2 regions of the Planifilum fimeticola genome follow, and region 2 is predicted to be linked to the other one. Evidence: predicted binding sites of a transcription regulator. Region 2 holds the regulator's gene; the other holds the start of a gene.
What was found. Region 2 encodes LexA, which represses DNA repair genes until DNA is damaged. Its sites were predicted from a motif close to CGAACATATGTTCG; they were not measured.

Region 1 (7,641 bases), on a different contig from region 2:
CAAACCAACCGGGGGAAATCGAAAATGACCTCATGGCACTCGCCGAGGCGGAACAGCTGAACCGGATCTTGCGGCAAATCGTTCAGGAATAACTGTAAAAAGACCGGAGTTATCCGGTGCGGCCACTGGCGGTTACAAATGTTTGCGCCGCTCTTCAAAAGAGGGTTCCTTGGATTCCACGGGACTTCTTCACCAGCGGTCCCTGTTCTTACCGGCAAGCGGCATAGGGCCGGCAATCGTTCCGCGGATAGCCCCATTCCGGGATCACGATGCCGAGAGTTTCCTCCGGCCACTCGGCCCGATCGGACTCCTGGTTGCGACCAAATCGGTGGCGGGGATGCTTTTTGCGGCAACGGCTACATCGTTTCAAGGGTATCCTCTCCAAGGCAAGAAAAAAAGACGCTTTCGCGTTAGAATCGAACGGATCCGGTTTTAGGTAGGAAATGAACCGGACGTTCCATGGGGAGGTTTTCCCACCTGTCAATATCAGTCAGGACGAACGCAATGGCGGCTTTGTAACCCCAATTCAAAATAGGGACCGGATCCCTGCCCACTTCCTAATTCTGTTTTAACAACTGCCTGTTTTTGATCAATCCAGCCAAAGCATACAGTACGAGGGTGGTGGCGAAGTGGGCGGAACATTGATTGGGATCCTGCTATACCCGATTCGGAAATGGGTAAGCAATTTTTTTCGAATCGCGTAGGTAGGTTTAATCATGGATAGGCGGGAATAGTGGCGAGTATTGGGGTTTCGACCAGCGGCCTCACCGGGTCTACGACAAGTAGCGGCACCAGTACGGGAACCTCTCCGGCTGGGAAGTCTACCGCTCGCTGGCTGGCGGGGAGTGCTGGTATGACGGGTCCGCCCTACCTGCGGTCAAGGTCTTGCGGGAATTCATCCGAACCCGTGACCCGCGGTCCCAACACCAAACTGGTTCGAATTTCCTCTTTTATGGGAACTAATGTTCGGTTACCCTATAGATGAGGTGAGGGACATGGATCGCGGAAACAAGATGTGGGAGGGGCACAGGGTTATTCTCCCTGAGCACCGGGACCCGTTGTTGGAGCAAAGACAGAGGAAGAATGTGTACCATACGCCGGAGATGGCCGATAATGCGCTGGAGGAAATCAACCGGGTCATCGAATGGTCCCGGGTGAAGAAAAAACCGATCGCGCTGACCTACGCCAACAAGTACGGACCGAAAAGGTTTACCGGCTACGTCACACGCATCGACCCCATCGAGCGGTGGCTGGTGATCCAAAACAGGGAAGACAAGAGGGTGATCCCCCTGTCCAAGATCATCGGAGCCGAAACGGTGACGAACGGGGGATCAACCGAGTAGTCATTTCATGATGTTTCATTCAACACGAACCCTTGAAACACCGGCTCACGCAAGAACCCGGCATGGGTCCGTTTTTTGTACTCCAACCGACAGCGGATCCTCGGCTCCAGATAGACAAACCATCGGTCCTCATGGGTCTTGATCGATTGGGCCACCGGGTAGAAGGCTTTCTGTTCGGTCGGCTCGATCCCAAGTTCCATGATCCCTCCCGGTCTAAGTTGCCCTTCTTCCTCAATGGCAATCAACCATACCAGCTCGTCTTCCGGTATCCGGTAACCACCACTTCGGCCTCTTTCCAGTGGATCACCTTTTGCCAAGACCATGAGCGTTTCCCCGGTTGGTAAGGGGTATCTTTCCGCTTGATGACAATGCCCTCCAAATTGTACAGCGGGTCCAAAGTTTAGTGATCCTTGTTTTCGCCAATCTTTTTCTTGCCAGGCTCAAAGTAGTATTAGGAAAAGAAGTTTTAAAACCATCGGCTAAAAACGGTCGATTTCCCTATCTGAATTTGTCGAAATGAGTAGTATTTTTAAAATGGACTAATATTTACGTTATGTTGTATAATAGTGTTGCAAGACAAACATATCAGGGAGGATGTGGGTGAAATGATCAAACGTTGGTTTGGGTTGTTTATTTCGGTTCTGTTGACCTTGTCCACTTTTGGTCTGACTCCGTCCTCTGCAAATGCTTCCCCGCAAACACCTGAAGAAAAGGCAAGTAAAGAAAAAGCAATCCAAATCGCAAAGGAGTACATTCAAAGGAGTTCGTCGGATTTGTCAAATCGACTGAGTAAGTTACGAGGAAAAGATGTTACGTTTGAAGAAGTTAATAAAGTAATTTCCGATTACTACAAGCAAAACCCTGCGCCCCAAATGGTAGCCAATGACCCCACGATATCGATAGAGGACGTTTTCCCCAAAAAGGTAGAAAAGTATAAAAGTAGGAACAAAGGAAAACCTTTTGTTATCACCGATTTTTTGAAGAAACAACGGCAAAATGAAGAAGATGGAGAACTAATTTCGCTAAATCGTAAAAATGATGGGACAATCGACGTTTTTGTATCTGATATCGGGGGCGTTATTGGGTGTGAATTTGGAACCGTAGATAATGAGCTGAGCAAAAAGGCAAAAACAAAATCCAGTGGAAATGTTGGGATTGCTGCTTACACACCGACTAAGAGGACAACTTGTGTTGCATATACTGCTCTTGGAGACAGAGCGTTCACATTATGGGCGGAAGGCCGATTTTACTATGACGGCAAAACAAGTTGGATTACCCATGCAGATGGGGATTACCAGCGACATCTTTTCGGATCCACAATGGTTCTAGAACCAAGAGCACTGGGGAAAATGAGAACAGTGTATATAGAGGGTCACAGATATTCGGAGGTATACTCTCGTTTGTATTATGAAGCAGTATTCGGAATAAGATGGGCAGGTATTGTCTTGGCTAGTGACACTGTAGAGACCTCGGTTGGTGTTACTGTGACCGGTAATACCTACGGGAGATGTATTAGGTTGTAAGGCTACATTTGAAGTTGAAGAGTCAGGATATTGTAAAACCTGGCTCTTCACCATATTATTAAGTAAGAGTCTGGAAAAGGTTTCGTGGACACAAACAATTTAATGGAGTGATTGGCGTGGCTATTTTACGCTTCATAAGCCTTTGCTTGTTGACCGGATTGTTGATTTATTTTGTCTATACGTTTATTCCCGAAGCGCTTAACATCATTTTCTGGGGTGCTGTAATTATCCTTCCTGCGCTCCTTTATTTGGCGTTCAGGGAAGAATGGAAACGGTTGACCAAAAAGAAAAACGAGTAGGAGGTGGGGGCTACCCGCCACCCCCTCACACCAGTGTAAGTACCTGTTGGTAATCCGCACCTCGTAAACCGGGATTTTGTCATGTTGATCATCATGGAGCAGCGAAGACCTGCTCCGTTTTGTTCGGTAAACTTCACAACACGAATCCTTGAAACACCGTCTCACGCAGAAATCCGGCGTGGGTTCTTTTTTTGTACTTCACCCGACAGCGGATCCGCGGCTCCAGATAGACAAACCGTCGGTCTTCATGGGTCTTAATCGATTGAGCCACCAGATAAAAGGCCTTCCGTTCGGTCGGACCCATACCAAGTTCCATGATTCCTCCCGGTCTGAGCCCATCTTCCTCGACAGAAATCAACCACCCCGGCTCATCTTTCCGGTACCCAGTAATGACCACTTCGGCTTCTTTCCAGTGAATCACCTTCTGCCACGACCAAGAGCGTTTTCCCGGCTGGTAAGGAGCATCTTTCCTCTTGATGACAATGCCCTCCAACCCGGCATCCCCTGTAGCCTGAAAAAGGCCCGTTGCGCCACCCTCAATGAATCGAATCCGTGCCAAGACGTCGTTCTCTTTCACGACCTCATCCAGCAAGGCCTTCCTCTCCACCAGCGGAAGGTCAACAACCGATTTTCCCCGGTGGTACAGGATATCAAAAACCACGTACTGAACCGGAAGCTCCCGGACCAACCGCTCGATCTTCTTAGGATTCCGGGCCTGAAGCCGCTTCATGACCCACTCAAAATCCGATCGGCCGTGGTCATCCGTAACGATCAGTTCCCCATCCAGCACCGTTCCTTTGGGAATGGAGAACTGCTTTAACTCCGGGAATCGCGCCGACACCTCATTCCCGTGTCGGGTGTAAGCCTTCATCCCGTCTATCGTGGACAAGATCAATCGAAACCCGTCCATCTTGGGTTCCGCAATGATTCCCTCATTGTCAAAAGGCCGCTCAGCTTTCTGTACCAACATGGGAGAGATAAACATTTCGATCACCTATTCCCAGAATATCAGAACGGATGATCGATGGAGGCTGGGAAACGAAGGGAAATCCATTCGAGGTTTCGAAAAATCATAAAGGGGGTGATACGGAATGGCTATCAAAATAGGAGAATCGGATAAGTTGGCGAAACAGTGGGGAAATAAACCTTGTTCCCATCCTTCTGTTGAAAAGGAAATTGATTGGTATGGAATGCAAACGGGAGATGTCATTTGCACGCAATGTGGCGCCGCTTTCTTTGGTAAAGATGCTTGGAGGAAAGCGCGGGAAAAAGCACTGGAAGAGGAAAAGAAGCGTGGAAAATAAAATCCCAACCAAACACGGTTGGGTTGGGATTTTGTTTTTATTCCTCTATACAAAAAAGGCTGTTGCCCCCTTCTTTGCAACAGCCTCATCCCTTCCGTGATGGAAGAGTTTTAAGGGACTGAAAATGAGGGTTCCCATGTCAAGCGTCAGTGAAAATGTCACCATAACACATCTGTGATTTTGTCACCTTAACCTTGGTCTGACAGCCTGCTAACCCGATGACGACTGGCCATGACCTCGATTTTGAGGTATCATGGAGTCGGGTTTTGGTGTTACCCAGGCTTTGCGCCATGGGTGATTGGGAGCAGGCTTACGGGGCTTCGTAACGCCTGCTTTTTCTTTTTCCGGCTTTGACGCAGGCTTTCGAACCGGTTTTTCCACCCGCTTGACGGGCAGGATCTCCCCGTTACGCTCGATGCACACTGAACCGTCCAGGGTCTGGCGAACCTCCACCTCCGTTTTGAGCGGAAGGATGCGGTCGGATACGATCTTGTATGTGTGCCCCTGGTACGAGATCGTTTGACCTGAACCCACTTTCCGGTATACCCCTCGGTAGCAGAGGATGTGCTTCAAGGCGCGGGGGTGGGTGTAAGGGACGAAGGCGGAATCTTTTTCAGCCGGCTCCACGGCGAACAGCCGATTGTGTTTTTCGATCAACTCGGGCAGAACCGCGTTTCCTTCGTCGACGGAGCCGACATTTCGCAAACGGAGCTCAATGATCCAGCGGTCCTGTGTTGTCTGGAAGCATCGCTCAATCCGTCCCTTGGCTTGCGGAGACAGGGCTTTGATATGCCCGATCCCCAATTCCTCCAGGGCCAGTCCAAACTGCGTTTTTTGGGGACTGAGACCGGCCAGTTCCTGTTCCACCGTCAATGTCTCGTTGGGGGACGCGAAGATGCGGTGACGATCGGTATAGACAGCGACAGGAAGGCCATGGTTCTGGATTACATCCGTGAGGAGACGGAAATATCCGGCCAAGTCCTCCGTGGGTTGGAACCGGGCCGCCAGGATGGCACCGGTGGCATCATCCACCGCTTTCAACAACACGCAAGGCTCTCCCCGGTCTTCAAACCAGGCATGGGGGCTGGCATCGAGGTGAACCAACAAGCCGGCTTGCGGTTTTCGCGGCCGGGGACGATGGGCTTTGGGGGGACGGCGTTTGCGTGCCGGTCGGATCCCGGCGGAGCGCAAGACTCGCCGCACGGTGGAAGGGCTGACCCGGATGCCCTCGTACTCCGCCAGCAATTCAGCAAAGTGATGGTCGTTGGATCCTTTATACCGTTCGCTTTGGTACAACTCCCGATGGTGTGTCGCAGGTCTTCCGACAAGGCATGCGCCGGCTTTCTTCCCCGGTTCTTATGTACAATCCCTTCTTCCCCCTCCTGAAGAACCCGGGCTTTGATCCGGTACACCTGTCGAACGCTGAGCCCCAACAGCACAGCGGCTTCACGAGTGGTGATCTGTTGATGAAGGAGACGTTGGATGACAGCCAAACGTTTGACTTCTTTTCTGCTCATGGTAATCGTCTTCTCTCCCATAACTGACATTTTCTCAGACGCGTTATGGGGTGACAATATCACAGACGCACAACAGAAAATGAGGGTTCCCATATACAAACGGAGAGATAGAGATTATGATAAAGTTAAAACCATCACACGGGAGAGCTGAAATGATCCGGGAACTGACGGAAGCGGACAGGCAGAAGGTGTTGGACTTCCTGATGCCGGAAAGCTCATTCAACCTGTTTCTGATCGGCGACATCCACAACTACGGTTTCTGCCGGGAGTTTCAGCGATTGTGGGGTGATTTTGATAACCAGGGGAACCTGCGGGCGGTGTTGCTCAGGTACTACGGGAACTATATCCCGTACTCCCGCAGGAAATTTGACGCGAAGGGGTTTGCCCGTCTGACCTTGGAGAGGGGGGATCTCAAGATCTTCTCCGGGATCAAGGAGATCGTGGACCAGTTCCAGTCACTGAACCTGTTGCCTCTGGACTGGGCCAATCGGCGGAATCTCCATTTTGCCGAACTGGATCGGGCAGAGCAGCTTTTCCTGGACGGTATGAATGATATATATCAAGTGCGCAAGGGAACGATTGACGACGTGCCGGCGATGACGGCCCTGATACACCAGATCGAAGAGTTCGCGCCCGATGACAGCACGGAACCGGCGCTGCGGCAGGCGTTTGAAACCGGCGATGGCCGTACATACGTGGTGACCCGGGAAGGCGAAATGGTGTCCATGGCCCGCACCACGGCCGAAAATCCGCATTCGGCGATGATTGTGGGCGTGGCAACGCATCCCGCACACCGCCGGCAGGGCCTCGCCAGCCTAGCCATGTCTCATCTGTGCCGGGAAGTGCTGGCGGAGGGGAAAAAGCTCTGCCTCTTTTACGATAACCCGGCGGCCGGGACCATCTATCGCCGGATCGGGTTCCGGGAGATCGGGATGTGGAGCATGGTGAATGCAGAACAGGGGAAATGAGGCGGGAATGACATGAAAACAATCGAGATTTGACGGCAACCGGTTGTTTATCATTCGAATTCAACAAAAAAAGCTGTGGACCCTTCTTTGTCAACAGCCTCACCCAACCAAACACGGTCGGGTCTTTTGCTGATTCTTCTAAACAAATCCGGTTAACCAAAAAAGCCCCTCATGGGAGGGACTCGCAAGCCACATTGTCCTTGTCCGGGTCCAACCGATGGGGGTCCTTCTCCGGGCCTCCTGCCGCTTCATAGAACTCCTGCGCTTCCTCTTGGGTCTTGAAGTCCGAACAGTCACGGTCTGAGCCATGGGGATCATAGGGATCGACATTAAATCGTTTTTCCGTCTCGAACCACAGCGTGACCCTCAAATGACGAGCTCTGATACTTCTCCCTGCACCACTTCTCCTCGTTGAACGCTTCATTCGTCACATAACCCGGACATTGCCAAACCCCGAGCTTCTTCTCCTTCGCGAACTGCTCCGCTTCCCTGAATGCATCTAGGTGTCGACGGGACTCGTATACATACCCCACCCGGGCGAGTCCTTTTTCCAAAAGCTCCTCCTGCACGTTCTGTCCGTCCACGTAGACATAGGCCAAAACCCGACCGTATTTGTCCTTCTTCTCCACGTCATATTCCAATGTGATCGTTTCGCTTTCTCCAGTATGTTCTTGGTGAAATCACTGG
Region 2 (8,373 bases):
AGACCGGACTGTCGGATCTGGGGATTGTGGATCCGGAATTGGTGAGCAAAGAGCAGATGCATGAGGAGGCTGTTCGCATCCTGAAAGAGCTGGAAGAGCGGACAAGCCGTATCCTTTCCGAATACAGGCGGGCGATGGAACAGTCCCTGCAGACTCTGCTATCGGAAGAGGTTTTGTCCGGCGAAGAGTTTCGCCGGCTGCTTCGATCACAGGCACCTGAAAAGGCCCGGATCTGATCCGGGTTTTTTTGTGCCGAACATCTTCTTAAATGAGAATCTTTTTGGGATAATAGAGCGTGAGCAGAGTATGGGGGGAGAGAGAAAGTGAAACTGTCCAAGCGGGTTCAGCAGCTGACGCCATCGACCACTTTGGCCATCACGGCAAAGGCCAAGGCGTTGAGAAAACAAGGGCACGATGTGATCGGACTCGGTGCCGGAGAGCCGGACTTCAACACGCCCGATCCGATTCTCCGGGCCGCCGAGGAGGCCATGCGCGCCGGCCACACCAAATATACACCCTCCGGGGGGATACCCGAACTGAAACAGGCGATCGTCGAGAAGTTCCGCCGTGACAACGGACTGACTTATCAGCCCGAGCAGATTGTCGTGACCTCGGGGGCCAAGCACGCCCTGTACAACCTGTTCCAAGTGCTCATCGATCCGGGAGACGAGGTGATCATTCCCGCCCCTTATTGGGTCAGCTATATCGAGCAGGTGAAATTGGCCGGAGGGGTTCCGGTCATCATTCGGGGAGAAGAATCGCGATCCTTCAAGGTCACGCCGGAGCAGCTTCGCGGTGCAATCACGGAGCGGACCCGGGCTTTTCTCATCAACAGCCCGTCCAACCCCACCGGAATGGTGTACAACCGCGAAGAATTGGAGGCTTTGGGCCGGGTTTGCCTGGAGCACGGACTGGTGATCATCTCCGACGAAATTTATGAGCACCTGATTTACGGGGATGAGGCGCACGTGAGCATCGCCCAGCTGGGGCCGGAATTTTATGAGCGAACCATCGTGATCAACGGAGTCTCCAAAACCTATTCCATGACGGGCTGGCGCATCGGCTATGCCGCGGGCCATGCCGAGGTGATCCAAGCCATGACCGGTCTGTCCAGCCATTCCACTTCCAATCCCACATCGGTGGCCCAGTATGCGGCACTGGCGGCGCTAACCGGCTCACAGGAACCGGTCCAAGAGATGAAAAAAGCCTTCAAGGAGCGGAGAGATTACGTCGTCCAGCGGATCCGAAACATCGAGGGGTTGGGCATTCAGGAACCCCAGGGGGCCTTTTACGCCTTTGTCAATGTCCGGAATGTCGTCGAAGCGTCGGGGCGGTTCCGGGACGTGGATGAGTGGGTGAAGGCGCTGCTGGAGGAAGAGCTCGTCGCCGTCGTTCCGGGTTCCGGTTTCGGCTCGCCCGATCATATCCGCATCTCCTATGCGACCTCGATGGATCAGCTGGAAAAGGCGATGGATCGGATCGAGCGGTTTGTGAAAAAGCACCGGTGAATCTTGCCAAGACCAAGACGGTCTTCCCGCGCGGGAAGGCCGTTTTTTGATCCGGCGAATCGCAAACACATGTTTGTATATCGTCAGTATATGGACGGATACGGCTTGAAACGGGAGGATTTATAAAGGTCGCGTTTCTCACCCCCGACCAGCGGGACTGGCTTTGGCAGGAACACGATGTCCCTTTATCCTCCTTTTTGACCCTTTCTGTCCGAAAACGATAAAATAGATGGGCAAATCGCGAATTATCCAAATTGATCGGGAAAATGGAACGGATATCGGGAGGGAACGGTTTGAAGTTTATCATTCGGTTTGCCTTGATCGCTCTGTTGGCCGCATTTGCCGCCGGGTGCGGCGCTCTGGACGTAGGGGGATCCGGCGGTTCTGCTCTGCAAAAGGCCAAGGAAGAGGGCGTGATCAAGGTCGGGTTTGCCAACGAAAAACCCTACGCGTACCGGACCGAGGACGGCAAGGTTACCGGTGAGGCGGTGGAGATCGCCCGCCACGCCTTCAAACAGATGGGTATCGAAAGGATCGAACCGGTCCTCACGGACTTCGGACAGCTGATTCCGGGGCTGAAGGCGAAGCGGTTCGACGCCATCACCGCCGGCATGTACATCACTCCGGAACGATGCAAGGAGGTCGCCTTCGCCAACCCGGAATACAAGATCGGCCAAGCGTTGGCGGTGAAGAAAGGGAATCCGAAAAACCTACACAGTTATGAGGATATTGTGGATAATTCCGATGTCACCGTCGCCGTGATGCAGGGAGCCATCGAGAAGCAATATTTGAAGCAGGTGGGTGTGAAGGAAAGCCAGATCAAGACCGTGCAGGATCAGCCCGCCGCCCTGGCCATGCTGAAGACGGGCCGGGTGGATGCCATCACCATGACCGGCCCGGCCCTTCGGGAAGTGTTAAAGGCCGAGGGGGATGACGGAGTGGAAACGGTGGAGGATTTCAAACAACCGATAATAGACGGCGAAAGCATTGTGGGCTACGGCGCGACCGCCTTCAGGAAGGATGACAAGGAATTGCTGGAGGCCTATAACCGGGAGATTCAAAAGATGCAGGAAGGCGGAAAGCTGTTGGAGATCCTGAAACAATTCAACTTTGCGGAGGAGAATTTGCCCGGCGATAAAACCGCCGAGGAACTCTGCAAGGGCTGAAGACCGGGGGCCTTTCGGCCCCTCCGCAATTTTCGCTGAAGTAAGGATGTGGTAGCCATCGGCATTCTGTTTCAAGCCATGCCTTCCCTTGTACAGGGGATGGTCGTCACCCTTCAAGTGCTGCTTTATTCTTCGATTTTGGCCTTTATTTTCTCTTTTTTGGCCGGCTTCGGCCGCCTGTCCCGGTGGCGGCCCCTTCGCTGGGCGACCGGCGCGGTGGTGGAGTTTTTCCGGGGGACCTCCCTGCTGGTCCAGCTGTACTGGCTGTATTTCGCTCTGCCGGTGCTGACCGGAATCAACCTGCCCTCGGGCCTCGTCGGCATTTTGGCCTTCACCCTCAACTACGGCTCCTACGGCTCGGAAGTGGTACGAAGCGCCATCCTGGCCATCCCCCGGGGACAGCACGAGGCGGGGATCGCCCTCAACATGACCCCCGCCCAGCGGATGCGGAGCATCATCCTGCCCCAGGCCTTCCGGATCATGCTCCCTTCCTTCGGCAACCTCCTGATCGAGATGCTGAAGGGAACCGCTCTGCTCTCGCTCATCTTCATCCCCGAGATGACCAACAACATCATCCAGATGCGGAACACCGTGGGCCATACGCCGCAGCTGTTGGGCCTGTTGCTGATCGGCTACTTCGTCATCGGCTATCTCCTGACGAAGATCCTGCGCTGGGTGGAAAACCGGTTCCGTACGGGAAGGGCGGCGGTCTGACATGGTGTGGAAGTGGGATTACACCTGGCAGGAAGTGCTTCCGAAGCTGTTCGGCGTCCTTCACGTGACGATCGGAGCGACGGTGGCGGGATTTCTGTTGGCTCTGGTGCTGGGACTGGTTCTCGCCTTGGGGCGCCGCTCCAAAAACCGAATCCTCTCCGGCCTCGCCGGGGGCGTGGTGGAGTTTGTCCGGCTCACGCCGCTTCTGGTGCAGCTGTATTTCATCTACTTCGTGATGCCGGAAATCGGCCTCACCTTGAGCGCCTTTGCGGCGGGGGTGCTGGGATTGGGAATCCACTACGCCGCCTACATTTCGGAGGTGTACCGGGCCGGGATCGATTCGGTGAGCAAGGGGCAGTGGGAGGCGACGACGGCCCTCAATTTCTCCAAGCGGCAGATGTGGCAGAGCATCATCCTGCCCCAGGCGATACGCCCCGTCGTTCCCGTCCTGGGCAATTACCTGATCGTCATGTTCAAGGAGACGCCCTACCTTTCCGCCATCGGCCTGATGGAGATGGTGGGCACCGCCAAGGAGATCGGGGCGGAAACCTTCCGGTACATGGAGCCGATGACGCTGGTGGGGATCTTCTTCCTGATCCTCAGCTATGCGGCCTCCCTGCTCGTGAAGCGGGTGGAGCGGAAGATCGATCTGAACCGGTTGGGAGAGCGGACGAAGTCCGCCGCGGAAGGATGAACGGGAGGGAGTGGTTGAAAAGTGAAGGCAAAGGCGGAAGAGCGGGCGCCGTCTTCCCGAAAGGCGGAGCCGATCGTCAGGTATCGGGGGATCAACAAGTATTTCGGCGACCATCACGTGCTCAAAAACATCGATTTTGACCTGTACCCCGGGGAGCGGGTGGCGGTCATCGGTCCCAGCGGCTCCGGCAAGACCACCATGGCCCGGGTGCTGATGACCCTGGAGAAGCCGGATTCGGGCACCATCGAAGTGGGCGGGCGGCATCTGTGGCACAAGGAGGTGAACGGGAAACTCGTTCCCGCCGACGAGAAGCACCTGCACGAGGTGCGGAGGGACATCGGGATGGTGTTTCAGCATTTCAACCTGTTCCCCCACATGACCATCCTCCGCAACTGCACGGAGGCGCCGATCAAGGTGCTGGGGCTTTCCCGGGAGGAGGCGGAGGAGCGGGCGAAGAGCATGCTGGAGAAGGTGGGGATGCTGGACAAGATCGATCAGTATCCGGCCAACCTGTCGGGAGGGCAGCAGCAGCGGGTGGCCATCGCCCGGGCGCTGGTGATGCGGCCCAAGGTGATGCTTTTTGACGAGCCCACCTCCGCCCTGGATCCGGAGACCGTGGGGGAAGTGCTCGGGGTGATCAAGGAGATCGCCCGGGAGGGGGAGATGGCGATGATGCTGATCACCCACGAGATGAGCTTCGCCCGGGAGGTGGCGGACCGGGTGGTCTTCTTCGACGAGGGGCGGATCGTGGAACAGGGCCCCCCCTCGAAAATCTTCGGCAACCCGGAAAGCGACCGCCTGCGGGACTTTTTGAGGCGCTTCAACATGATGATGAACGGAAATTGAGATGGCAAAGGGAGGGCGGTCGCCCTCCCTTTTTTCGCTTTTTCGGGGGATCATATTAGCAGATGGAAAAGACGAGGATCCTTGTTGATTTCGATATAAGGGAATCCCTTCTTGTTCATCCGTTCGATCAAGGGAGCATAATCCTCTCGGTTTTTCAGCTCGATTCCGACCAGGGCGGGGCCGTTGTCCTTGTTGTTCTTTTTCGTGTACTCGAACCGGGTGATATCGTCATTCTCCCCCAGCACATCGTCCAGGAACTCGCGCAGGGCGCCGGCCCGTTGCGGGAAATTGATGATGAAATAGTGTTTGAGCCCTTCATAAATCAGAGAGCGCTCTTTGATTTCCTGCATCCGGTCAATGTCGTTGTTCCCGCCGCTGATGATGCAGACCACGTTTTTCCCCCGAATCTGTTCCCGGAAAAAGTCCAGGGCGGAAACGGAAAGCGCGCCGGCGGGTTCGACAACGATCGCATGCTGGTTATACAGGTCCAGGATGGTGGTGCACACTTTCCCTTCCGGCACCGCAACCACTTTATCCACATTTTCCCGGCAGATCTTGAAGGTTAGATTTCCCACCTGCTTGACTGCCGCCCCGTCCACAAAGGGTTCGATCTTCTCCAGTTTCACCACCCGATCCTTTTCCAACGACTCCTTCATGCTTTGGGCGCCGGCGGGCTCCACCCCGATCACCCTGGTATGTGGATACACGCTTTTGATATAGGAGCTGACGCCGGAGATCAGCCCGCCTCCGCCAACGGTGACAAACACGTAGTCCGGGGGCTGTTTCAAGTCGTTGAGGATTTCGATCCCGATGGTGCCCTGCCCGACGATGGTGCGGTAATCGTCAAAGGGGTGGATGAAGGACATTTGGTGTTCCTCCACGTAAGCCATGGCCCGTTGAAAGGAATCGTCAAAGGTGTCGCCGGTCAGGATCACTTCCACGAATTCACCGCCGTAATGCTTCACCTGGTTGATTTTTTGCCGCGGGGTCGTGGTCGGCATGAAAATTTTCCCGGAGATGCCGAGATGACGGCAGGAATAGGCCACTCCCTGGGCGTGGTTTCCCGCGCTGGCGCAGACCACGCCCCTTTTTCGCTCTTCTTCGGAGAGGCTGCAAATGGTGTTGTAGGCGCCCCGAATCTTGAAGGAACGGACGATTTGGAGGTCTTCCCGCTTCAAATGGACGTCGCATCCGTATTCTTCGGACAGGAGGCGATTGTATTCAAGGGGCGTATGCACGCATACTTTTTTTAATCTCTGGCTGGCGATGAGAATATCCTCAATCTTGATATGATCGGCTTGATCGGCGTGCACTTTGTCCAGAGCTTTTCCCATCTCACCTCATCCTTTGGCTTTTTGATATTTATTTGATTTTATAGCGTACCGGTCGCCCGAATGTCCAGCATTTTTCCGAGAGGGATGCGACCGGCGGGCGGGTTGAAGAGTGAAAGGCGATTTCACAAATATTGAGGAATATTTTAACACACTCTCGGGAGCTTGGCACGGCCAGATTTAAGATTCTCCGGGATGGTTCAGGAACTTTTTCAGGAAAAGCGTCCGGCAAGCGAAGCGGAAGGCGATCACTGTTTGAAAGGGGCTCAAAGGATGGGGGATGTGATGCCGGGTGGATGAACTCAAGGGGAGCTCTCAAAAATCTCGGCTGAATCAGGGGGAGTTCGCGAAGAAAATGCCCAATTAAAAAACCTCGCGATTTCGCGAGGATAAATAGCGCCATATGCTCAATGGATGTGGCGAATCAACCCCACCACTTTGCCGAGGATCGTCACCCGGGGAAGCAAAATCGGCTCCATGAGGTCATTTTCCGGTTGAAGGCGGACATAATCCTTTTCCTTGTAGAACCGCTTCACGGTGGCTTCCTCGTCCGGAGTCATGGCCACGACGATGTCGCCGTTGTCTGCGGTGGGTTGTTGCCGGACGATGACGTAATCCTTGTCGAGGATGCCGGCGTTGATCATGCTGTCGCCCTGAACAGAAAGGATAAAATGTTTGCCGTTGCCCACCATCTTTTTGGGAAGGGGAATGTATTCGTCGATATTTTCCACGGCGGTGATCGGTTCCCCGGCAGTTACCTTCCCGACCAGCGGAACCATCACCGTGTCGGTTTCCGCGCGACGTTCCGTCATTGGACGGTCCAAGATTTCAATGGCCCTCGGCTTGGTCGGATCGCGTCGGATGAAGCCTTTTTTTTCCAGGCGAGACAGATGTCCGTGTACGGTCGAACTGGAGGCAAGCCCCACCGCTTCGCCGATTTCCCGGACGGAGGGGGGGTATCCCTTTTCCTCCACCTCTTTTTTTATGTAGTTCAGAATCGCCTGTTGCCGGGGAGACAGTTTGGACATGTGCTCATCTCCTTTCTCGGACACAGGTAATCACCGCCTTCGGCTAAATTGGCACCAAACCCGAAAACCCATACCCGCTTAGTTCATCCCATTTTCAGTATACATGAAATGTGAAAAAAACACAAACATGAGTTCGGGAACACCTTGACAGAACGTTTGTTCTGTTATATGCTCGGGTTGAAGGAAATCATTTGCAGGAACCATCCGGGTGCTGACGGAGGGGATGGGATGAGCCGGAGGGGAATCGCTCTCGTCGGAATCCTCTGTTTTCTGATGGTCGTTCTGGTGGTGTGGGTGGACAGGGCGGCCGGCGACGGTCCGGAGCCGACGGTGAATGTCCGTGTTGAACCCGGCGATACACTATGGGGGTTGGCCCGAAGGTATGCGGACGATTCCGTCGACATCCGGGAACTGATCGGCGATATCCGCCGGATCAATCGTTTGGAGGATGCCGTGATCCATCCCGGGCAAACATTAAAAATTCCCGTCCGAAAAAGGGATTGATCATTCGGCAATCTGGGCACATATGTTTGCGGTTGGGGAGCTATTGTTCGGAAAACGCACGATACCGGAGGATTCCTAAAGAGAACGACTCCTATTATTTCTTTTCATCTATCAGCTGGACTTGATACTTCAACCGCTTTGTCATCGGTTTTGACCGGTGATCTTTTTATTTTTAAAATAAACATGGGTCCTTCGGAGTGCGTTTTTTTATTTTTCCAAGATTGCAGGGTGTCGGGGCCAAGAAAAGGCTTCCGAAGCGCCCCGTTTTGCGCCGTCACATATTATCTGAATATTCTAAAAATGAGAGATCGTGGAAAGGAGGGGGCTCTTTGGCGAAAATCGAGGTGAGGAATCTCACCAAAATTTTCGGGCGTCATCCCTCGCGAGGGCTGGCTTTGGTGAGACAAGGCAAGAGCAAGGAAGAGATCTTCAGGGAGACGGGAATGACCGTCGGTGTCAATCGGGCTTCCTTTTCAGTGGAGGCCGGAGAGGTTTTTGTGATCATGGGTCTGTCCGGAAGCGGCAAGTCCACCCTGGTTCGGCTTTTGAACCGGTTGATTGAACCGACGGAGGGAACGGTGC

Region 1: the regulator LexA is predicted to act here: its motif matches at 956-969, upstream of CLV97_RS15840 (YolD-like family protein).

Annotation. Positions count from the first base shown of each region.
Region 1 covers NZ_PVNE01000033.1:5,111-12,751, reverse strand. Annotated here, with positions in the region: gene CLV97_RS15850 (flavodoxin family protein) at 1-92, shown strand, start outside; gene CLV97_RS15840 (YolD-like family protein) at 996-1,343, shown strand; gene CLV97_RS15835 (hypothetical protein) at 1,349-1,543, opposite strand; gene CLV97_RS18270 (ATP-dependent DNA ligase) at 1,585-1,740, opposite strand; gene CLV97_RS15830 (hypothetical protein) at 1,949-2,866, shown strand; gene CLV97_RS15820 (ATP-dependent DNA ligase) at 3,299-4,135, opposite strand; gene CLV97_RS15815 (hypothetical protein) at 4,257-4,469, shown strand; partial or broken gene CLV97_RS15810 (ISNCY family transposase) at 4,680-5,986, opposite strand; gene CLV97_RS15805 (GNAT family N-acetyltransferase) at 6,139-6,954, shown strand; gene CLV97_RS18995 (excalibur calcium-binding domain-containing protein) at 7,124-7,378, opposite strand; partial or broken gene CLV97_RS15795 (thermonuclease family protein) at 7,284-7,641, opposite strand, start outside.
Region 2 covers NZ_PVNE01000017.1:2,846-11,218, reverse strand. Annotated here, with positions in the region: gene CLV97_RS10920 (AAA family ATPase) at 1-236, shown strand, start outside; gene CLV97_RS10915 (pyridoxal phosphate-dependent aminotransferase) at 324-1,508, shown strand; gene ehuB (ectoine/hydroxyectoine ABC transporter substrate-binding protein EhuB) at 1,802-2,674, shown strand; gene ehuC (ectoine/hydroxyectoine ABC transporter permease subunit EhuC) at 2,723-3,388, shown strand; gene ehuD (ectoine/hydroxyectoine ABC transporter permease subunit EhuD) at 3,390-4,082, shown strand; gene ehuA (ectoine/hydroxyectoine ABC transporter ATP-binding protein EhuA) at 4,104-4,928, shown strand; gene ilvA (threonine ammonia-lyase IlvA) at 4,979-6,262, opposite strand; gene lexA (transcriptional repressor LexA) at 6,667-7,287, opposite strand; gene yneA (cell division suppressor protein YneA) at 7,516-7,791, shown strand; gene CLV97_RS10875 (quaternary amine ABC transporter ATP-binding protein) at 8,121-8,373, shown strand, end outside.